DNA from 3 places in the Marinobacter sp. R17 genome. Region 3 is predicted to be linked to each of the others. Evidence: predicted binding sites of a transcription regulator. Region 3 holds the regulator's gene; each other region holds the start of a gene.
The links. The regulator FliA, encoded in region 3, starts transcription of late flagellar genes. The targets are predictions, from matches to a motif close to CTAAAGTTTNNNNNNNNNNNGCCGNTAA.
Positions count from the first base shown of each region.

Region 1 (7,548 bases), on a different contig from region 3:
ATCGAAGGCCAGTGGCTCGATCTGCCTGCCGACAGCCTGTGCGTGCACGGCGACAACCCCGAATCCCTGGCCGCCGTGAAAGCGATACGCGAGGCGCTGGGAAAAGCCGCGTGATCATCGAGCCCGTCTCCGAAGACAGTATCCTGATCCGCTTTGGCGATACGCTGGATGAGCAGTTGACCCCGAGGATCCTGGCTGCGCAGCAAACGATCGCCGAACAACTCGGCGACTGGATCATCGATCAGGTTCCCGCCTACACCACGCTGCTTGTGGTTTACGATCTGCACAAGGTGGATTTCCGGCGGGTCATCCGTGCGATCGAGCTCATCCTGACGGCGACGGGTGAAGACACCTCAGAGCCCGCTACAACAGGCCGCCTGATTGAATTACCCGTCTATTATCACCCGGACGTGGGGCTGGACCTCGAAGCGCTGGCCGAACAGGCCGGACTGACCATTGACGACGTGATCCAGCGGCACACGGCAACGACCTATCGGGTGTTTGCCATGGGCTTTGCCCCCGGTTTCGGCTTCATGGGCACTGTCGACCCGTCGATTGCCACACCTCGCAAGAAAACACCACGCCAGCGTGTACCTGCCGGCAGCGTCGGCATCGCCAACCAGCAAACCGCCGTGTACCCATCCGTCTCACCGGGCGGCTGGAACATCATTGGCCGCTGCCCCACCCGACTGTTCTCACTGGACAGCCTGTCGCTGCTTCAGACGGGCGATCGAGTCTCCTTCACGTCGATATCCCGTGAAGACTTTCTTGCGCAAGGAGGCGTGCTGTGAGCGATTTGCGCATTCAAAGCACTGGCTTGCGGACCACCCTGCAGGATGAGGGACGACGACACGGGCAACATCTGGGGTTGGCCGTCGGTGGCGCCGCCGATCTGCACGCGTTTCGCTGGGCCAACAAGCTGCTGGATAATCCCCGTGGGAGCGCCTGCCTGGAAGTCCTGATGGGCGGGTTCAGTGCGGAAGCCACCGGCCCCATGAGCATCGCCGTCACCGGTGCCGCGGGCCGATTATCGATTAACGGCCGCCGCCAGTCGCTCTGGTGCACGCACGCCCTGCAGGCGGGCGACACCATCAGCCTGGAATCGCCAACCAGCGGTTTGCTCAACTACATCGCGGTGCGCGGCGGCTGGCTGGGCAAAGACCTCTGCCAAAGCCGCGCCATGACACCCCGGGAAGGCTTGCCCGGCTTAAGCGCCGTCGAGCCCGGCCAGTTGATCGAAGCGGCGTCCATGGACATCGCCCCGCACCGGCAGGTGCCTCAGACCTTCCTCCCGGATTACACCGCCCCGCTCATCCTGAACGTCATTCCGGGCTACCAGCACTCCGCGTTCAGCCACGATGCACGTCGTACGCTAACGACCACGCCCTACACCATCACCCAGCAAATTGACCGCATGGGTTACCGGTTATCGGGCACCGCCATCGACGTCCCGGAAATGACACTGCTCTCCGAAGGCATTGCCCTGGGCTCCATCCAGGTCCCTGCCGACGGCCAGCCCATCGTCCTGCTCAACGACCGGCAGACCATGGGTGGGTATCCCAAGATCGGGACAGTGGCGGCATTGGATTGCAGCCGGCTCTGTCAGCGCGGACCGGATACGGAAGTCCGTTTCCGGTTTGCGGAGCTGGCCAACGTGCAGTGTGAGCGAGTGGTGTTTGAGGCGTTTTTTGCGAGGACAACGTGGAACACCGACGGCAAGGCCCTCATTTGGCCGTGACGGCCCCGGGGAAAGGTCCGCCGCTTAGTTCATCAGACTGCCACCAAAAACTGATCAAAAAGCACACGCCTTGTTGTTTTTACACGAAAATACCGAAAGAGAGTTGCCAAATCTGAACAAAACCATTAGAGTTTGCGCCCTCAGATCGGCACAGCCCATCTGAAACAGTTTATTGGAGAGGTGGCCGAGTGGCTGAAGGCGCACGCCTGGAAAGTGTGTATACGTTAATAGCGTATCGAGGGTTCGAATCCCTCCCTCTCCGCCAATAAAAGAACCCGGCTTCAAGCCGGGTTTTTTATTGGCTGATTGGGTGGGTAGAAGAACCCTCGCGGGTTCGACCGGAGCAGGCGAACGCCTGCGGAGGAACGTCGGAGCGTATGCGACGACGGCCCCGAAGGGGTGAGGCGCAAAGCGCCGAATCATCCCTCCCTCTCCGCCAAATTTGAGGAAGCCCGGCAATGCCGGGCTTTTTTTATGGCGGATCGGTCGGCGACCGTCCGGCTCCCGCCCAGAGGCCGGGAGCGCTCGCAAGGTTGCGAACGATGTTCGCAATGAAAACCTCGCTCGCCCCTCTCCGCCAATAAAAGAACCCGGCTTTCGAGCCGGGTTTTTTATTGGCTGATTGGGTGGGTAGAAGAACCCTCGCGGGTTCGACCGGAGCAGGCGAATGCCTGCGGAGGAACGTTGGAGTTGGGGCTACAGCGACGACGGCCCCGGAGGGGTGAGGCGCAACGCGCCAAACCATCATGCCCACACCGCCAAACCTAAAAAGCCCGGTGAGAGACCGGGCTTTTATTCTGCATTACTCGCGTTCGACCAGAACCCCTTACCGCTTCTTGGCCCGATAGATAATCCCCGGCTGACACTGAACCATCTCATAATATTCCGGTAGCCCATTCAGGGATTCCGAAGCCCCCAGGATCAGGTAGCCACCCGGCACCAAGGCGCTGTGCATGCGGGTCAGGATGTCTTTCTTGAGGTCCGCGGAGAAATAGATCAGGACGTTGCGGCAGAACACCAGGTCGAATTTGCCCATGATGTAGCGGTCCAGGAGGTTCAGCTCCTTGAACTCGACCATGTTCTTGATCGCAGGCTTGATCTGCCAGCCGCCGGACGGCGAGGACGTGAAGTAGTTGCGTTGACGATCCGGCGAGAGGCCCCGGCCGATAGCGAGCATCTCGTACTCGCCCCGACGGGCTACTTCCAGGACGCTGCGGGAGATATCGGTCGCCACGATCCGTACATCTCCCCGCAGACGCCCCGGCTTCAGACGGCGAAACTCGTCGATCGCCATCGCGATGGAATAAGGCTCCTGCCCAGTGGAACAGGCAGCCGACCAGATCCGTAACGGCTGGTTGCCCTTCTGCTCCGCCAGTTCCGGCAGCAATCGCTCATTCAGGATGCGGAAGGGGTGGGTGTCGCGGAACCACAGTGTCTCGTTGGTGGTCATCGCATCGATTACCACCTCGCGCAATGGATCCCGGGGGCGCTGCAATTGCTTGATCAGGCCACCGAGCGTATCGAAGCCGTTCTCCTCAAGGATTTTCCGGAGGCGGCTCTTGACGAGGTATTGCTTGTTGTCGCCCAACAAAATCCCGCAGGCGTCCTGCAGGAATCCTTTGAATGCGTCGTATTCCTGGGGAGTAATCTCTGATTTCATGGGCCCTTGCAGCGATTCCGGTCCTTCTCGGCGCGGATCATAGTTGATCCAGCACTTCCATCACCCGCTCAGCGAGCTCGTCTGGGCTGAACTTCGCCATGAAGTCGTCAGCACCCACTTTCTGAACCATGGCCTTGTTAAACACACCGCTCAACGACGTATGCAGCATGATGTACAGCGAATTCAGCTGCGTGTTTTCCTTGCACCGCGTTACCAATGTGTAGCCGTCCATTTCCGGCATTTCCACGTCGGAAATCATCATGCACAGGTGATCGCTGATGTCGGAGCCGTCGGCCGTCAGCTCTTTGACGTAGTCCAGGGCCTGTTTGCCGTCGTTACGGGTGACCACCGCCAGTCCGATCGCGGTCAGGCAGCGCTCGACCTGGCGCCGCGCCACGCTGGAATCGTCAACGACCAGAACGGGACGGGTGGATGTCCGATCCGTTTCGGAGCTGCGGCCCACCAACTCTTCGCCCACATCCTCGCGCAACGGTGCCACCTCGGCCAGGATCTTTTCAACATCGATGATTTCGATCAGTTGATCGTCGATGCGGGCCACGGCGGTCAGGTAGACTTCGCGTCCGGCACCCTTCGGCGGCGGCGATACCTCTTCCCAGTTGAGGTTGACGATGCGGTCCACGCTGCCCACCAGGAAACCCTGGGTGCGCCGGTTGTATTCCGACATGATCACGAAGCTTTCGGCGAGGTTACTCGCAGGAATCTCCGGCAAACCGATCGCCAGACTCATGTCGATGATCGGAATGGTCTCCCCCCGAATGTGCGACACCCCCCGGACCACCGAACGGCTTTGCGGGATGGATGACAGCTTCGGGCACTGAAGGACTTCCTTCACCTTGAACACATTGATGCCGTAGACCTGACGGCCACGCAAGCGAAACAGTAGCAACTCCAGGCGATTCTGCCCGACCAGCTGCGTTCTCTGATTCACACTGTCCAATACGCCTGCCATAACGCTCTTACCTATCTTGCTTGTTATTCAGTTCCGCGTCCGAAGATGGCCGTTATCATCCATGCTGATCAAATCGGCACAGTTATTGCGACTTTTACCGAAAAGTGTCCGGCATCATCCGCCGGTGACGGAAAGTCGTCAATAGGCCATGGGGCTAGTTGATCGCAATCCTGCCCCTGGATTCAACCGTAAGCATAGGTCATACAGTCCAAAATGCGCATAGTCATTTTCCTCTTGTCCATTGGCATGGTGATCTCCTCACCCCTGAGCGCCGCCGAAAAAACGACGGCGGCCATGATCCGGCAAGCGGCGCAACAGTTTCTCGATCAATACGTCGCGGAACGCAAGGACGCCGGCCAGACGGCCACCTATAGCCTGGGGTCACTGGATTCGCGGCTGAACCTGGCCGCTTGCGACAACGGGCCGTCCGTCAGTTTCACCAGCGATCCGACAGAAACCACGCAGCCAACCCTGTCCGTATCCTGTGACGGCCAGCGCCCCTGGCGCCTTTACCTATCTGCGACGCTGGAGATTCGGGGCCCGGGGCTGGTCGCCGCCCGCCCGCTGAGCCGGGGCGAGCGCATTACCGGAGGCATGATTGCGACCCAGCCGGTTGTCATCAACTCCGTTCGCCGGGGGGCCATCACGCGACGTGAGGACCTGGTTGGACTGGAGGTCCGGCGCTCCGTGAATTCCGGCACGATTTTCACCCCGGACGTCGTCACCCAGCCCGATGCCGTGTCCCGGGGGGACCATGTTATTATCGTCGCCCGCAGTGGATCGATTGCCGTGCAGTCCCGAGGCAAGGCGCTGGGCGATGGGCGCGTGGGTGAACAGATCATGGTCCAGAACCTGCGTTCCGAGAAGACGTTGCGTGCGCAGGTCACGTCTCCGGGACACGTTGAAGTCCCGATGTAGGCAGGGCGGAAGAGGCTTGCCGATGTCCGGCAATGCCCTGCCGCAAAAATAATTGCCGTATTCGCTAAAGATTCACTAAAGCCGGTCGATACAAACTGTAACCGGTTTAACTCACTTATCCGCAGGTACCGTTATGACAGTTGACTTTAATGGAATTGGCCCCGGCCAGGTCAACTCCAAGACCACCTCCACGAATACCAGCAAGGCCAACACACAAACGCCGTCGACACCGACGCCGACCGAACAGGCTCGCACCCAGGGTTCACGCCCGGATAACGTCAGCCTGAGCAACCAGGCGCGTGATCTGAAGAAACTGGAAGAGCAGATGAGCAGCTATCCGGAAGTGGATGACGATCGCATCGAGCAGATCAAGTCTGCGCTGGCCGATGGCAGCTACAAGGTGGATGCAGAGAAAGTGGCCCAGAAAATGCTTGATATGGATAAAAGCATTTTTGGATGAGTAGATCATGGCCGCCATCGATGATTTGAAAGCATTGCTCCACAAAGACATCCAGCAACTCGAACAACTGGGCGGATTGCTGGCGTCAGAGAAACAACTGCTCAAGACCTCGGACATGGCAGGCCTCGAAGTCCTGACACGGGAAAAGAACCACCTGCTCAACGAGGTCCGCGAACGAGCCAAGCGCAAGATCCACGCGCTGGTTGCGATGGGCTTCAATCCCCGGCATGGCCAACCTTCCACCTTCATCCGGGCAGCCGGCGTTGAAGAGCTCACCCAGCTCTGGAACGAAGCCGAGAATCGCCTGAAGGCCTGCCAGCGTCTCAATCAGGTCAATGGCCGCATCATTGGCAATTTGCAACAGCGCCTCGGCCGTCTGACGGAAATCTTCCGGGGCTGTGCCGACCAGGCCAAACTCTACGGCGCCAAAGGGCAATCCACGGCCGTTAGCCACAAAACGGTATTGGCAAGCGCCTGACACGCCAACCTGTCAGCCACCGCATCGTTGACGGGATAAGCCAAGCATTCCGGGAAGGGAAAGACCGGGCTGGACAACAAACTCAGCACCGGGAACGGCCCTGCTTATGGCCGTGTATAGATCGTCATATGCGATTCTGGCGAGAAGCGAATGTTGTGCAGGCTGACATTCCCCATGGACGGCCCCTGGGTGCCGGACACCCGGATCTCGTTCATTTCCACGCTCTCAATACGCTCCGGCAGCGCCAGCCTCAAACCGCCATCGGCCAGAAGTTCCAGCCTCGGCTCATCGTCCCGGTAATGCACGCCGCTGATGGTCAGATCGGAGTCCAGGAAATTCAGCACCGGCACAAACGTGTGCGTGACCAGCTTCAGACCTTCAATCGCATCCGCTTTCTGCTCATCGCCGCGGGCCGCGTCATCCGGCATTTGGCCAACCCGTTCGATCCGCGCCAGCAGATCATCGGTCCCCTGCCCGGCAACACCACTCATCTCGGCATCGGTCAATGGACGGAAACCGCTGCTTTGCAGCATTTCATCGGACGTGATGGCGCCTTCGGCCTTCTCCGGTGTCGCTGATGCCAGCGTGACCACCGGCTGCAGCGGTAACGCCACCATCGCCACGACAGCGGCGGCACGCCGGTAGTGACGCTGCTGGCGCAAGGCCCGGGACAGATCCCGTTCGCTGACCCAACCGGCGGCCACCAGAACCTCACCGAGCAATGCGCCGGATGCACGCTGCTGTTCCAGCGCCTGTTCCAGTTGCGCTTCACTGATGTGACCGCGATTGACGAGGAGTCGCCCAAGTCGCGACTTTTCCTGATAACCCTGAGTGTTCTTCACCTGTTTCCTCCGTGTGGCTCGACGCGCATCAACGATCTGCGAAACCGCTCGCGATGCCGGCAAGTCTCAGGCCAGCCTGCCGACTCTCGCGTTCGCTGTATCAGCCCACGCAAAGCATGGATCGGGATTACGCACCTGTACAGAAACTGATCGAATCGATACGTAACGCCAGGTGAGCAAAGCGCGCCTGTTTGTTGTCATTGTTTTTATAACGCCGGGTCGGTAACCCATCACGCGCGTTTCGTGACAATCCGCGAGCATCCTGCAAGCGGCTGATTTCCCTTAACAGCCGTGGAAATCTGATAAACTGCCCGGCACCCTGATCAAAGCATGAGGATCCTGTCTTGACGAGTCTCACCCTCAAAAACAACGTTAAATATCCCTATGGTGTGATCTTCCTTCGAGGATTGATTGCACTGATCCTGGCCACAGGATTGGTCACAGGCGTTCAGGCAGCGACCAGCGATCAGAATTCATTTCCT
Region 1 covers NZ_RHGZ01000012.1:95,977-103,524, forward strand. Annotated here, with positions in the region: gene EB809_RS10620 (5-oxoprolinase subunit PxpA) at 1-114, shown strand, start outside; gene pxpB (5-oxoprolinase subunit PxpB) at 114-791, shown strand; gene EB809_RS10630 (biotin-dependent carboxyltransferase family protein) at 788-1,738, shown strand; tRNA gene EB809_RS10635 (tRNA-Ser) at 1,913-2,003, shown strand; RNA gene EB809_RS10640 (RtT sRNA) at 2,033-2,177, shown strand; gene EB809_RS10645 (CheR family methyltransferase) at 2,565-3,398, opposite strand; gene EB809_RS10650 (chemotaxis protein CheV) at 3,436-4,368, opposite strand; gene flgA (flagellar basal body P-ring formation chaperone FlgA) at 4,582-5,286, shown strand; gene flgM (flagellar biosynthesis anti-sigma factor FlgM) at 5,420-5,746, shown strand; gene EB809_RS10665 (flagella synthesis protein FlgN) at 5,754-6,224, shown strand; gene EB809_RS10670 (pilus assembly protein PilB) at 6,329-7,066, opposite strand; gene EB809_RS10675 (peptidylprolyl isomerase) at 7,456-7,548, shown strand, end outside.
Region 1: a site for FliA is predicted at 5,351-5,378, ahead of flgM (flagellar biosynthesis anti-sigma factor FlgM). Genes of this name have one in related genera too.

Region 2 (7,548 bases), on a different contig from region 3:
GCCCAAGAGTATCGAAGCCTATTACCAGGAAACCGGCCGCGCGGGGCGTGATGACGCGCCCTCCAATGCCTGGATGGTCTATGGCCTGCAGGATGTGATTAAACTGCGGCAAATGCTGGAGTCCTCGCCGGGCAACGATCAGTTCAAGCGCGTCGAACGCCAGAAGCTGGATGCGATGCTGGGGCTCTGTGAGGTGGTGGACTGCCGCCGCCAGGTTCTGCTGCGCTACTTCGGCGATGAACTGCCGGAACCTTGCGGCAACTGCGACACCTGCCTTGAGCCGCCGAAAACCTGGGACGCCACCGTGGCTGTGCAGAAAGCGCTGTCCTGCGTGTTCCGGACCGGCCAGCGATTCGGCGTCAACTACCTGATCGATGTGCTGCGCGGCGCCGAAAACGAACGCATTCGCAGCATGGGACACGACAAGGTCAGCACCTTTGGCATTGGCGCCGATATGTCAGCCCGGCAATGGAAGAGCGTGTTCCGGCAATTGGTGGCCAACGGCTCGCTGCAGGCGGACGCCGAAGGCTACGGCGCGCTCAGCCTGACCGAAACCTGCCGCCCTCTTCTGCGAGGCGAAGAAACGGTCTGGCTGCGGCAGGATCCGGAACGCAAGAAAACCAGCAAAGGCAGCGCCGGTGGCAGCAAACGCCAGCTGGTGGTCAGCGATCCTGATGGCTGGGAAAAGCTCCGTGCCCGCCGCAAGGAACTGGCCGACGAACAGGGCGTCCCACCCTACGTCATCTTCCACGACGCCACCCTGCTCGCCATGCTGGACCAGAAACCCCGGGATCTTGAGGCCATGGGCGAAATCAGCGGCATCGGTGCGGCGAAGTTGGAAAAATACGGCGCGAAGTTTCTAGAGGTGCTCGGGACGCTGGACTGAACTTTACCTGGCAATCCTGCGTGGGCTGACTGTAGGTTGGGCTGACGCAGGAAGCCCAACAGGCGCTATCCCGAAGACGAAGCTTTAATGCCCAACGGTTGTTGCCAGTCGCCGGAAATGTATAGTGCCTTAGAGAGGCGCGCAATCCGGAAATATTGAGATGCCTGGACACGATTTGTTGGGCTTCCTGCGTCAGCCCAACCTACGGGTGGCCAATGGCTTGCTCAAATCCTTTCTTCCGCACCCGGTAATGCGCTGTTGAACGGGCGACCAGCGTGCCGGTTTCGTCTTTCAGTTCGCCTTCCAGCGTAAAAGCCGCACGGCCCGTGGTGTCCGCATCCGCCTGGATCGCTTGGCGTGTGGTTTCGGACATGCTCAATTCGATGGTCACGTCACTGTTGGCCGGTTCCAGAAATTGCAGTGACATTTCCTTGAGGATGGGGATGTAATCGGGCCCCAGGTCGAAGAGCGTCATCACACCGCCCGGAATTTCCGCCACCAGGAAATAGGCGCCGGCGTAGAGGCTGCCAAAGTGATTGCGGTTGCCCTTGAGCGCAATGCGCGCCCGTACGTAGCCCCGGCTGACCGCCTCGACACGGAACCGGTTGCGGGTGGCGAATGGAATCGATAAGCCGACCAGCCGGTTCACCATCCGCAGGCCGCCATGGCGCTGCAGCCAGTTCAACGGCTTTTCCAGCCCCGCTTCCGGATCCAGGCCGGCCAGCCAGTCGCCGGTCATTGCTATCAGTCGATTTCGCATGGTGTCATCCCTTTCACAGTGAACCGCAGATTCCCAAAATGGGACCCGGGATACAACATTTGTCATCATTTAATGTTTCACTGACCGCCGTCGTGGCCAAAGCCGCTACACTGACAGAAGTGGTACCGCATAGGACGTGCTGTGTTGTTACGCCGAGGATTCTCATCGGGGGCTGACCAGGCAGAGCCCATGGCCCTTATCCCCCATATCCTGATCTCGCTTTGCCGGGGCTGCCTGGTTGCCGCATGCCTGATGCAGCCGGTTGCCGCATCCCCGTCAGACGAGCACGCCGAAGCAGAACCACCTCAACAGATTATCCTCTGGTACCGCAACTACGACAGCCCTGCGATACACGCGCTGCTGGATCTGGCGCTGCAAAAGACTCCGGAATACGGTCCCTACACGATCGTGCGCAGCCCGGAAATGAATCAGGGGCGAGCCCTGAGGGAATTGGCGAGCGACCGTTCGCGGTCCGTGCAGGTGGCCAATGTCGCGACGACGCCGGAACGGGAAGACAACCTTCTCGCCGTCACCATCCCGATTGATGGTGGCCTGCTGGGATACCGGGTGTGCGTGACGACCAAAGAAATGCTGCCCCGGTTCAAGGGCATCACCCGGCTGGCCGACGTGCGGGAGCGCCAGATCCGGTTTGGTCAGGGGCGCCATTGGCCGGACACCAAGATTTTGGAAGCCAATGGGTTGGACGTGGTCACCCATCCCGGTTTCGAAACCCTGTTCGATATGCTGGAAGGCGGCCGTTTCGAGTGCTTCGCCCGGGGTGTCAGTGAGGTGTATTACGACCTGGACCTGAGGTCGGACAAGAACCTGGTTATTGAGCCCACGCTGCTGTTCACCTACACCATGCCAAACTATTTCTTTGTGGGCCGCAGTGACCTCAACCTGGCGGTCCGGATCCAGTTGGGGCTGGAGCGTGCGATCGCCGACGGCAGCTTTGCCGACTTCATAAACACCTACTACACCAAGCCTGTCCAGGCACTGCACCTGTCCGAACGCCATGTGTTCCATCTGGGCAATCCCTGGCTGCCGGGCGGCATGCTGGGCATTGGAAAGGATGTGCTACAGGACATGAAAGTCCGAATCCAGCTGGGCGAAGAACCGGGATCCCGGCCCTCGCCCATCGAGTGACGATTCAGTCCCGAATCAGACCTTGAACCGTTCCACATTGTCCTGCAGGGACTGGCCGATCTCGTCGATCTTGCCGCTGTAGATGTCGTTCTCGCTGGTTGCGGCGGCGGCTTCCTGCCCCTGATCCGCAATGCGGTTGATGGAGGCGTTCAGCTCTTCGGTCACCGAGGTCTGCTCCTCGGAGGCGGTCGCGATCTGCGTGGTCATGTTGCTGATGGAGGTGATGGCCTCGGCGATCCGGTTCAGTGAATCCATCGCGTCCTGGGCCTTCTCCATGCTGACGTTAGAGACGGCGCGGGACTCTTGCATCACGTTGACGGCGTTGTCCGCTCCCTTCTGCAGCCGCTCGATCATGGCGTTGATCTCTTCGGTGCTGTCGTGGGTGCGACGGGCCAGATTGCGCACTTCATCCGCCACCACCGCAAAGCCTCGCCCCGCATCACCGGCGCGGGCGGCCTCGATCGCGGCGTTCAGGGCCAGCAGGTTGGTCTGCTCGGCCACGTCCTGGATGACTTCCAGGATCGTGTTGATCTGGGTAACGTCCTTGCCGAGGGTTTCGATGACTTCAGCCGCCTGGCCAATTTCGGCAGCCAGGCGCTCGACGGCGTCACGGGACGCCTTCACGGTTTCCTGTGTGGATTGGGCGTCCTGATCCGCGGTATTTGAGGCATCCGCGGTTTGCTGGGCGTTCTGGGCAATTTCGTTGGCCGCCGCCGACATCTCGTTGATGGCCGTAGCCACCATATCGATCTCGGTCTGCTGGCTTTCCACGCTATTACGGGACGCGCCGGCGGTCTGGCGCAGCGATACCACGGCGTCGCGCAGCTCGATCGCGCCCCGCTGCACATCCCGCACCACCGTCTGCACATTGCCGATAAACGCATTGAAGCTCTCGGCGGTCTGGCCAAACTCGTCACTGCTGTCGACGTCCAGGCGCTGGCTCAGATCCGCATCGCCACTGGCAATGTTCTTCATCGCGTCACGCAGGTTGCGGACCGGCTTCATCAACACGCGCACGCCGATGTTGAGCAGAATCAGCGTCACGATAATGCCGATGACCGCCACAATGGTGCCGGTGACACGGGCAGACCGCACCGGTGCCATGATCTTGTCGTCGTTGGCGAAGGCGCCCAGATACCAGTCAACGCCCTGCGCGCCTTTGATCTGGTGGAAGCTCACGCGCCAGTCGGCATCCTTGATGTTGTAGATGTGGGAGCTGCCGTCCAGCTGCGGTGCGCCGCCAATCAGCTCATTGATTTTCTTGCCGACCAGTTTTCGGTTGGGATGGTAGAGAATCACGCCCTTGTCGTTGATCAGCGTGGCGTAACCGGTGTCGGCCAGGGTCACCGGCGACAAGATATGCTCGATGGTTTCCAGCGTGATGTCACCGCCGGCCACGCCCTTGAAGGTGCCCGAGTTCACCGGGGCCACCGTGGAAATAATCATGTTGCCGCTGCTGGCGTCCTGGTAAGGCTCTGTGAAGGTGCCGTTGCCGCCGGACTGGCCCAGTTTGTACCAGGGGCGTACGCGGGGGTCGTAATCGTCTGGCAGCGTGGCGTCATCGGCTGGCGTTTTCATCAGCATGTAGCCGTCAGCCCGTCCGACATATACATTTTCAAACCCGCCACCCTGGGTGGCCGATTGCAGGATGGCCCGGGCTTCATCCTCACCGTCCACCTGGCGCAATGCGCTGGCGGCGCCTTCGGTAATCGCCAACCGGCTGTTGAGCCATTCGGCAATACTTGCCGTGCTTTGTGCGATGGAGTCGTCGATCAGCGCATTGACGTAGGTGTCCGTCGTCGACACCAGGCGGCGGTCGCCCATGACGGCGTAGATGCTTACCACAAGGATGAGAAGGATGGCGACGGCTGTCAGCAGTTTCTGGCCGAATGACATACTGCGCATGGAAGGGGTCCCCGATCTGAGCGTTGGAATATTAATTATTGCCCGTCCCTGGTTTTTGTAGCAGCGACTGCAAACAAGGGACCCCTTGGATCAAGGCCAGGGTTCCCCATCGCATCCAGCGCCTGCGGCGCCTACACCTCCAATGGCGACCGCTCTTATCTAAGAGATCGGCCGGCGGTGTCTTAACTTTAGTTAAGTCTTCAGGGAAGCGTTAAGTATTTGGGAATGGGCCAGGCAGAGCGCTCGGCCGGAGGGGAAGGATGCCGGCACCTCATTGGGTACCGGCATGGGCCACGTCAGACGTTGAACCGTTCGACGTTGTCGTGCAGCGTCCGGCCGATGTCGTCGATCTTGCTGCTGTAGACATCGTTGTCGCTCGCCGCGCTGGCTGCTTCCTGGCCCTGCTCGGCAATGCGGGTGATGGAACTGTTCAGCTCTTCGGTGACGGAGGTCTGCTCTTCGGACGCTGTCGCAATCTGCGTCGTCATGTTGCTGATGGCGGTGATGGACTCGGCAATCCGGTTCAGCGCGTCCATCGCATCCTGCGCTTTCTCCATGCTCACGTTGGAAATGGCCCGGGAGTCCTGCATCACGCTCACGGCGTTGTCCGCCCCCTTCTGCAGCCGCTCGATCATGGCATTGATCTCTTCGGTGCTGTCGTGGGTCCGGCGAGCCAGGTTGCGCACTTCATCGGCAACGACGGCAAAACCGCGCCCGGCCTCACCGGCCCGGGCGGCTTCAATAGCGGCGTTCAGCGCCAGCAGATTGGTCTGCTCCGCCACGTCTTGGATGACGTCCAGAACGGTGTTGATCTGGGCAACATCCTTACCCAGGGTCTCGATCACATCCGCGGCGCTGCCGATGCCCGATGACAGGCGTTCGACGGCATCGCGGGAGGCCTTGACCGTCGTCTGGGTCTCCTGGGCGTCCTTGTCGGCGGTGCTGGAAGCATCGGCTGTCTGCTGGGCGGACTGGGCAATTTCAGAGGCCGCTGCAGACATCTCATTGATCGCGGTGGCCACCATATCGATTTCCGACTGCTGACCTTCCACGCTGTCGCGGCTGGCCCGGGCGGTCTGGCGCAGCGAGCCTACGGCGTCACGCAGCTCGATGGCACCCCGCTGGACATCCCGGACGACACCCTGAACGTTCGTTATGAAGGCGTTGAAGCTCTCAGCGGTTTGACCAAATTCGTCGCCACTGTCCACGGACAGGCGCTGGGTCAGGTCGGCGTCGCCGCTGGCGATGTCCTTCATCGCATCCCGCAGACTGCGGACGGGCTTCATCAAGGCGCGCACAACCAGGTGCAGCAGGATCAGCGTGACCAGGATGCCAATCACGGCCACGATCGATCCGGCCAGTCGTGCGTCCTTCACCGGTGCCATGATCAGGTCGTCATTGGCGAACGATCCCAGGTACCAGTCCACGCCGCGGGCGCCCTCGATGGGATGGAAGCTGACCCGCCAGTCGGCGCCGTCCAGGGTGTATTCGTGGGAGGAGCCATCCAGCGACGGCTGGCTGCCGAGCAGTGTCTTGATGTTCTTGCCGACCAGCTTGGCGTTCGGGTGGTACAGGATCGTACCCTTGCGGTTGATCAGCGTGGTGTAACCGGTGTCGGCGAGGGTCACTGACGACAGCAGGTGGTCGATGGTTTTCAGCGTGATGTCCCCACCGACGACGCCCTCAAAGGCACCACTTTTGACCGGCGCCGCGGCGGAAATAATAATGCCGCCGTTGGTCACGTTCACAAACGGCTCGGTAAAGGTACCCTGGCCATTCTGACGGGCCAGCTTGTACCAGGGGCGCGTGCGCGGGTCGAAGTCGTCCGGCAGCGTGGCGTCGCGGGCTTCGGTCGGCATCAGCATGGAGCCGTCAGCGCCGCCGACATACACGTCGTTGAAACCGCCGCCCCGGGTGGCCGTCTGCAGCAACGTGCGGGCCTGGGCTTCGTTTTCCACGTGGCGCAGCCCGTCGGCGGTGGCTTCCACCATGTCGAGTCGGCCATTGAGCCATTCAGCGATACTCGCCGTACTCTGGTTGATTGAATCGTCAACCATCGCCTCCACATAGGTGTCCGTGGTCTTCACAAGGCGGCGATCGCCCATGACGGCGTACACGCTGATCACGGCGATCAGCAGGACGGCAACGGCTGTCAGCAGCTTTTGGCCGAACGACATACTGCCCATGCGGACATTCTCCTGGTTAGCACAACAGATTGAGGGCCGGCAGGCCGGTGAGGAATCCCGGGCCTGTGGATCACACGATCAGTCCGGGATTGAATGGCCAGCAGGATACCGCAAGGCCTGATGGCGATCTGTTATGCTAAACCCTTATTGATCGCCCTTTTTTGTAACCCTTTGCAACACGCTTTTACTGCCGGGAGATGCCTCGATGGCTCACGAAGAACTGCACCTCAATCTCCGTAACCTGACCGATGACGACTATCCCCAGCTCAAGGCGCTGATGGATCTTGTCTACGACGATATTGGCGGCGCCTGGCCCGAAGACACGATCAAGGAACTGGTGAAACAGTTCGCCGACGGGCAGATCTGCATCGAAGACAACGGCGAACTGATTGCCGTCGCCCTGACCGTCTGCGTCAACTACGAGCGCTTCAGTAACCCGCACACGTACGATGACCTGATCCTCAAGAACGAGCGCATCTGGCACAACGACGACGGCGACGCGCTGTACGGACTGGATGTGTTTATCCATCCCGACTATCGGGGTTACCGCCTGGGCCGGCGTCTCTATGAGGCGCGCAAGGAACTGTGCCGCTCCCGGAACTTCCGTGCGATCCTGGCAGGCGGCCGGATCCCCAACTACTACAAGTTCTCCGATCAGTTCACCC
Region 2 covers NZ_RHGZ01000010.1:31,833-39,380, reverse strand. Annotated here, with positions in the region: gene recQ (DNA helicase RecQ) at 1-886, shown strand, start outside; gene EB809_RS09170 (PaaI family thioesterase) at 1,089-1,646, opposite strand; gene EB809_RS09165 (hypothetical protein) at 1,836-2,792, shown strand; gene EB809_RS09160 (methyl-accepting chemotaxis protein) at 2,808-4,697, opposite strand; gene EB809_RS09155 (methyl-accepting chemotaxis protein) at 4,994-6,883, opposite strand; gene EB809_RS09150 (bifunctional GNAT family N-acetyltransferase/carbon-nitrogen hydrolase family protein) at 7,089-7,548, shown strand, end outside.
Region 2: a site for FliA is predicted at 4,862-4,889, ahead of EB809_RS09160 (methyl-accepting chemotaxis protein). Genes of this name have one in related genera too.

Region 3 (7,548 bases):
GGGCTACACCGTGGTGGATGCCAGCACCGTGGTGGCGACCCATCTTAACCAGATCCTGCAGAAGCACGCCCACGAGCTGATCGGTCACGAGGAAGTCCAGAAGTGGCTGGAGCAGTTGGAGAAGATGTCGCCCAAGCTGGCGGAAGAGCTGGTACCCAACACGATTTCCATCAGTCTGCTGCTGAAAGTCCTGCAGAGCCTTCTGAAAGAAGAGGTGCCGATCCGGGATATGCGGTCGATTGCGGAAGCGGTCGTCAATGTACAGCCGAAGACCCAGGACGCCCGGATCCTGACAACAGCCGCCCGCCAGTCCCTGCGTCGGATGATTGTCCAGAGCATCTGTGGCAACGAATCCGAGATCCCGGTCATCACCCTGGATCCAGAGTTGGAACAGATGTTGCTGAAGTCCATGCAACAGAGTCAACAATCCGGCGGTCAGGACGATATCGGTCTGGTGCTGGAGCCCAACATGGTGGAACGGCTCCAGCGCTCCCTGCAGGACGCGGCCCAACGTCAGGAAATGATGGGCAAGCCCGCCATCCTGCTGGTTTCGGCGCCACTGCGGCATGTCATGGCGCGCTTTGTGAGTTACGGGGTCGAACGCCTGCACGTCCTGTCTTACCAGGAAGTGCCGGACAACAAGCAGATTACGATTGTCGCGTCGGTGGGCCAGCAGTGAGGCTCGCCCAGCAACAGCAAGGCGTCGCGGGCCGCGGCGCCACCGGAGGTAGGTCATCATGAAGGTTAAACGGTTTTTTGCTCCAACCATGGCGGAAGCCCTGAAGATGGTTCGCCTGGAGATGGGAGAGGATGCCGTCATCCTGTCGAACCGGCGCGTGGACGGGGGCGTCGAAATTGTGACGGCTCTCGACTATGACGAAAATCTGGCGCGCCAGCGTCTGGGCACCGCCGCGGTCGAAGCCACCAATGGCGCCCGGCTGGCCGAAATGCAGGCGGAACAACATCGCCGCCTGGAGGAAGAACTCGGCCGCTCGCGGGACCGTATCCGGGAAATTCGTGAAAAGCGCCAACCCCGTGAGCAGGACATTCTTGATTTCACCACGCCGGAACCGGCGGCTGCCGAACCCGCTCAGGACGCCACCCATGCGGCCCTCGAAGCCATGCGGGCGGAAATCCATTCGCTGCGGGATATGGTCAACGAGCGTCGTTCTCCGGCCGCTGCAAATGGACCGGCAAACGACCCGGTGGACGCGAGTCAGCAGCGCCTGATGGAGCGACTGGAAGAGTACGGACTGTCCCACACGCTGGCCTCCACGCTGTCTCGTAACGCGGCTGGTGTTCGACTGGAAGAGGGCTGGAAGCGGGCGTTGCGCACGCTGGCGGCCGGCCTGCGCACCCAGCAGCAGGAACTGGTCGAGCAGGGTGGTCTGGTCGCGTTGGTGGGCCCCACTGGCTCTGGCAAGACCACCACCATCGGCAAGATGGCGGCGCGTTATGTCCTGGAGCACGGCGCCGATTCCCTGGCGCTGGTCACCACCGACCGTTATCGGATCGCGGCACATGAGCATCTGTTTGTATTCGGTCGCATCCTGAACGTGCCGGTGCGGGTGGTGGATGAGAGCCATTCCCTGGACCAGATCCTCGATGACCTGTCCGATAAACGCCTGGTTCTGATCGACACGGCGGGCCTGACCCATTCCGATCGCGGCCACCAGGAACAGCTTGAGGAGCTGGCTGCAAGCCGGCATCCGGTCAAGCCTTACCTGGTGCTGGCAGCCACCAGCCAGCCTCGCATTATGAAATCCACGTGGCATTGCTATAAGATGGCGAATCCGGCCGGGTGTATCATGACCAAACTGGATGAAGCCCTGACACTCGGCGAGGTGCTAGGCTTTGCCATGGAAACGGGTCTTCGGGTGGCGTATTACACCGATGGGCAGCGCATCCCCGAGGACATTCATCCGGCACAGGCGGCTCCACTGGTCAGACTGGGTGTGGAGCGTCTGAAACAGGTTCGGGAAACCGCTGTGGTTGCAGCCGGCGCCTGAGGCCCGGGAGTCCGCCGGAACAGCCGCAGGGCGTTCATGGGCTCCACTATCGAGCCGGTTATCAACCGGCCATCCTTATCAAGAGTTGTCGTGAGAGACTGTATCCGGCATGAGTAGAGTTAACCCGGTCCAGGTGATCGCCGTCTCAGGTGGCAAGGGCGGCGTTGGCAAGAGCAACGTTTCGGTCAACCTGGCTATTGCACTGGCACAGATGGGGCGTCGGGTGGTGGTTCTGGATGCCGATCTGGGGCTGGCCAACATCGACGTCCTGCTGGGTATCACTGCGAACCACAATCTCAATGATGTGCTGAACGGCGAGTGCGACCTGCGCGATGTCCTGGTCGACGGCCCGGGCGGCATCAAGATCGTTCCCGCCTCGTCCGGCACCCAGCGGATGACCCAGCTGACGCCCATGGAGCACGCTGGCCTGATCAACGCCTTCAGCGAACTGGGCGATCAGATCGACGTGTTGATCGTTGACACCGCTGCCGGCATTTCCGAATCGGTGGTCAGCTTCCTGCGGGCGTCTCAGGAATTGCTGCTGGTGGTCTGCGACGAGCCCACTTCCATTACCGATGCCTACGCGCTGATCAAGCTCATGAACCGGGACTACGGGGTGAACCGGTTTCGCATCCTTGCCAACCAGGTTCGCAACGAGCAGGAAGGCAAGCATCTGTTTGGGAAACTGACCCGGGTTACCGAGCGATTTCTGGATGTTGCGCTACAATATGTGGGCATCGTCCCTTACGACGAAGCCGTCAAAAAAGCGGTACAACGGCAGCGTGCGGTGCTTGACGCTTACCCACGCGCCAAGGCCTCGCTGGCGATCAAGGCGCTGGCCCAGCAGGTGGACAACTGGCCGCTCCCGTCTTCTCCACGGGGGCATCTCGAATTTTTCGTTGAGCGCCTGGTGGACGCCTGATGGAGTACCCTGACCGACAGGTGGCGTGGTATGACGGTCGATTGAAACACACGGGTAATCCGGATTGATGACGTTGGCAAAAGGCCTGGGAATCTACCAACAGACGAGCTCGCGCAAATCGGCCCATCAACTGGTCGAGGATCATGCGCCGCTGGTGAAAAAGATCGCGTTGCATGTGTTGGCGCGATTGCCCGCCTCTGTCCAGCTTGAAGACCTGATGCAAGCCGGCATGATCGGCCTTCTCGAGGCCGCTCAGAAGTACGACGCCGGCAAAGGCGCTTCCTTTGAAACCTATGCGGGTATCCGCATTCGCGGTGCCATTGTGGATGAGATTCGCAAGGGCGACTGGGTGCCGCGTTCCGTCCACCGCAATTCCCGTCGCATCGCCCAGGCGATCAAGGCCGTCGAAGACCGGACCGGGCGCGAGGCTCAGGATCACGAAGTCGCCGACGAGCTGGACATGACCCTGCCGGAGTACCATGCCTGCCTGGCCGATTCCAACAGCGGCCGTCTTTTTAGTCTGGATGAGCTAAATGAATCGGGAGAGCTGCCGATAGACAATGAAGAGGCCGTGCCCGATCGTCCGTTCGAAGAGCTGTCGGCAGCCGGATTCCAGCGCAGTCTGGCCGAGGCGATCGCGGCGCTGCCGGAGCGGGAAAAGCTGGTGTTGAGTCTGTATTACCAGGAAGAGCTGAACCTGAAAGAAATCGGCGCCGTCATCGGTGTCAGTGAAAGTCGGGTCAGCCAGATTCACAGTCAGGCGGCATTGCGCCTGAAATCACGTCTGACGGATTGGCAGGAAGCCCGTTAGCCACGCCGTTCAAAGCCGGTTCGCAAAACACCGGTGGAGCAGGGCAGAATGGGCGGACGCGCCACATCAGGCGCGACAAGCAAAAAGTTGACATCGAATTCCGGGAGCTTGTGGTCAGCGTTGATGCCCAGGCTACGATCCCGGAACTGTAGTTTTTGGTAACGGACGCTTTACAGCGGGCGTTGACGCGACAGAATAGGCGGTGCTTTCAGTGGCGCCGGTATCGTATGGATTGCCGGACACTGAACTGGACGCTGGATTGGTATTCCGGGCTGTAATGATTGGAGGTCCCTTTGGACAAAAACATGAAAATTCTGATCGTGGATGACTTCTCCACGATGCGACGGATCATCAAGAATCTGCTTCGCGACCTCGGTTTCACCAATACTGACGAGGCGGATGACGGCAACACCGCGCTGCCCATGCTCAAGAGTGGCAAATACGATTTTCTGGTCACCGACTGGAACATGCCGGGCATGTCCGGATTTGAACTGCTGCAGGCCGTTCGCGCGGACGAGAACCTCAAGAACCTGCCGATCCTGATGGTGACGGCGGAAGCCAAGCGTGACCAGATCGTGGCGGCGGCTCAGGCCGGCGTTAACGGTTACGTCGTGAAGCCGTTTACGGCGGCTGTCCTGAAGGAAAAGATCGAGAAGATTTTCGAACGCATCCAGTCCTGAGTATCAGAGCGCCAATCATGGGCACAAAAAAAGACAAGGCCGGCTCCCTCGATCCCGATGTCGTTGAGAAGCTGCAGCACCAGGCGGAAGAACTGAAGCAACAGGTGGACGCCGGCGATTACGCCGCGGCGATGCGCCTGATTAATGAACTGAATGATGTCCGGGACCAGAGCCTTTACCGTGAGGTTGGCCGGTTGACCCGCAGCCTCCACGAGGCCATTCGCAACTTCAATATCGATCCGCAGAACCCGGAGCAGCAGGAAGCCCTGTCCAAGATCACGGACGCTTCCGACCGGTTGGCGTACGTGGTGGACATGACCAGTCAGGCCGCCAACCGCACCATGGACATCGTGGAAGAGGCGATGCCCAAGGCCAACAGCCTGCGGGAGCAGGCCGTCGCGCTGCGAGCCGACTGGCACAAGCTGCGCCGCCGGCAAATCGGCGCCGGCGAATTCCGCGAGCTGTACAACCGGATCGACAACTTCTTCGAACAAACGGCCAGCGATGCGGAAGCCCTTTACGGCAACCTGTCCGAGATCCTGCTGGCGCAGGACTTCCAGGACCTGACCGGTCAGGTCATCCAGAAGGTCACGGCGCTGGTCAAGGAAGTGGAAGAACACCTGCTCAGCCTGGTGGTCATGGCCAGCCATGTCGATGAAATCACCGGCACTGTCCATGATATCGGCGAAACAACGACAACAATCGAAAAAGGCGAAGGCCCTCAAATGAACGCCAAAGAGCGTGAGGATGTCGTATCCGGCCAGGATGATGTCGATGACCTCCTGTCCAGCCTTGGTTTTTGAGTGAGGACACTGCATGGCGCTTGATGCTGACGAAGAAATTCTCCAGGACTTCCTGGTAGAGGCTGGTGAAATACTCGAAAAGCTGTCCGAACAGCTGGTGGATCTGGAGCAGAATCCGGATAACGGGGATCTGCTGAACGCGATCTTCCGTGGGTTCCACACCGTCAAGGGTGGTGCCGGCTTCCTGCAGCTTGAAGCGCTGGTCAATTGTTGTCATTCGGCGGAAAACGTCTTTGACACCCTGCGTAACCACAAGCGCCGGGTCGACTCCGATCTCATGGACGTGGTCCTCGAAGCCCTGGACAACGTCAATGCCATGTTTGACCAGGTACGCAACCGGGAGGAACCGACACCGGCCGATCCGGCATTGATCGAGGCGCTGGATGCCCTGGCGTTGCCCGAAGGTGAGGCCCCCGCCGCACCCGAGCCGGAGGCAGCTCCCAAGCCTGAACCGGCGGCTGAAGCCGGCGGCCATGCGGACCAGGGTGATATCACCGACGAAGAATTCGAGCAGTTGCTGGATGCCCTTGAGGATGAGAAATCTTCATCCGGCGACAGCAGCGGCGGCGATCAGATCACCGACGACGAGTTCGAGAACCTGCTGGATGAGCTGCACGGCAGGGGCCAGCACAGCGGCAAGCCGGCAGAGGATGACAAACCCGCCGCTACCGGACATGCCGGCGACAGCGGCGGCGATGAAATCACCGACGATGAGTTCGAGAGTCTGCTCGATGACCTCCACGGCAAGGGGCAATTCAAGGGCTCCGTCGAATCGGAGTCGAAGGGTGGGGGTTCATCGGATGCGGCCGCCAAGACGGCCGGTGGCGATGAGCTGATTACTGACGACGAATTCGAGAACCTGCTGGACGAACTGCACGGCTCCGGCAAAGGCCCCGGTGTCCCGGGCGTCAGCCAGCCGGCGGCGAAGAAACCGGAACCGGCACCGGCGCCCAAGAAGGCTGAGAAACCGGCGGCTCCCGCCAATAAGGACGAGAATAAATCGCCCGCCACCCCGGCCGTTCCACAGCGGGACACCCAGCCGGCTGCCGAAACCACCGTGCGCGTGGACACCAAACGCCTCGACGACATCATGAACATGGTGGGCGAACTGGTGTTGGTGCGTAACCGCCTGCAGCGCCTGGGTAACGACAGCGAAGACGAACAGATGCACAAGGCGGTGGCCAACCTCGACGTGGTGACCACCGATCTCCAGTCCGCCGTCATGCAGACGCGCATGCAGCCGATCAAGAAAGTCTTCGGCCGTTTCCCGCGTGTGGTACGCGATCTGGCGCGCAGCCTCAAGAAAGAAATCAACCTGGTCATGCACGGCGAGGACACCGACCTGGACAAGAACCTGGTCGAAGCCCTGTCTGATCCGCTGGTTCACCTGGTGCGCAATTCCGTGGACCACGGCATCGAAGCGCCGGATGTGCGCGAAAAAGCCGGTAAGCCCCGGACGGGGGTGGTGACGCTGTCGGCCGAGCAGGAAGGCGACCATATCCTGCTGTCCATCGAAGACGACGGTGGCGGGATGGATCCGGACAAGCTGCGTCAGAAGGCGGTCGAAAAAGGATTGTTCGAACAGGACGCCGCGGATCGTCTGACCAACAACGAATGCTACAACCTCATCTTTGCCCCTGGCTTTTCCACCAAGGACCAGATTTCCGACGTGTCCGGGCGGGGCGTTGGCATGGACGTGGTCAAGACCAAGATCAGTCAGTTGAACGGTACCATTCATGTGGAGTCGGAGCTGGGTAAAGGCTCTCGCATCCTGATCAAGGTTCCGCTGACGCTGGCGATCATGCCGACGCTGATGATCATGCTGGGCGACCAGTCTTTCGCACTGCCGCTGGTCAACGTGGTGGAAATTTTCCATCTGGACCTGACCAAGAAGAACATCGTCGACGGTCGCGAGTGCATCGTTGTACGCGACAAGGTGTTCCCGATCTACAACATCAAGAACTGGCTGATCCACGGCGCCGTGGGCAACCCGGACCCCGAGAACGGTCACGTGGTCATTGTCGCCATGGGCACCAAGCGGGTTGGCTTCGTGGTGGATCAGCTGATCGGCCAGGAAGAAGTGGTGATCAAGCCATTGGGCCGGATGCTCCACGGCACGCCGGGTATGGCCGGTGCGACCATTACCGGCGACGGGCGGATCGCGCTGATTATCGATGTGCCCAGTCTGCTGCAGCACTACGGATAACAGGGGAGATGCCTGAATGACCGTTTCCGTTCTGGTCGTTGATGATTCCGGTTTCTTCCGCAAGCGACTCACCGAAATCCTGAACGCGTCGGGTAATATCCGCGTGGTCGGTGCCGC
Region 3 covers NZ_RHGZ01000002.1:116,140-123,687, forward strand. Annotated here, with positions in the region: gene flhA (flagellar biosynthesis protein FlhA) at 1-679, shown strand, start outside; gene flhF (flagellar biosynthesis protein FlhF) at 738-2,009, shown strand; gene EB809_RS02520 (MinD/ParA family protein) at 2,119-2,931, shown strand; gene EB809_RS02525 (RNA polymerase sigma factor FliA) at 2,999-3,742, shown strand; gene cheY (chemotaxis response regulator CheY) at 4,036-4,422, shown strand; gene EB809_RS02535 (protein phosphatase CheZ) at 4,440-5,225, shown strand; gene EB809_RS02540 (chemotaxis protein CheA) at 5,239-7,431, shown strand; gene EB809_RS02545 (chemotaxis response regulator protein-glutamate methylesterase) at 7,448-7,548, shown strand, end outside.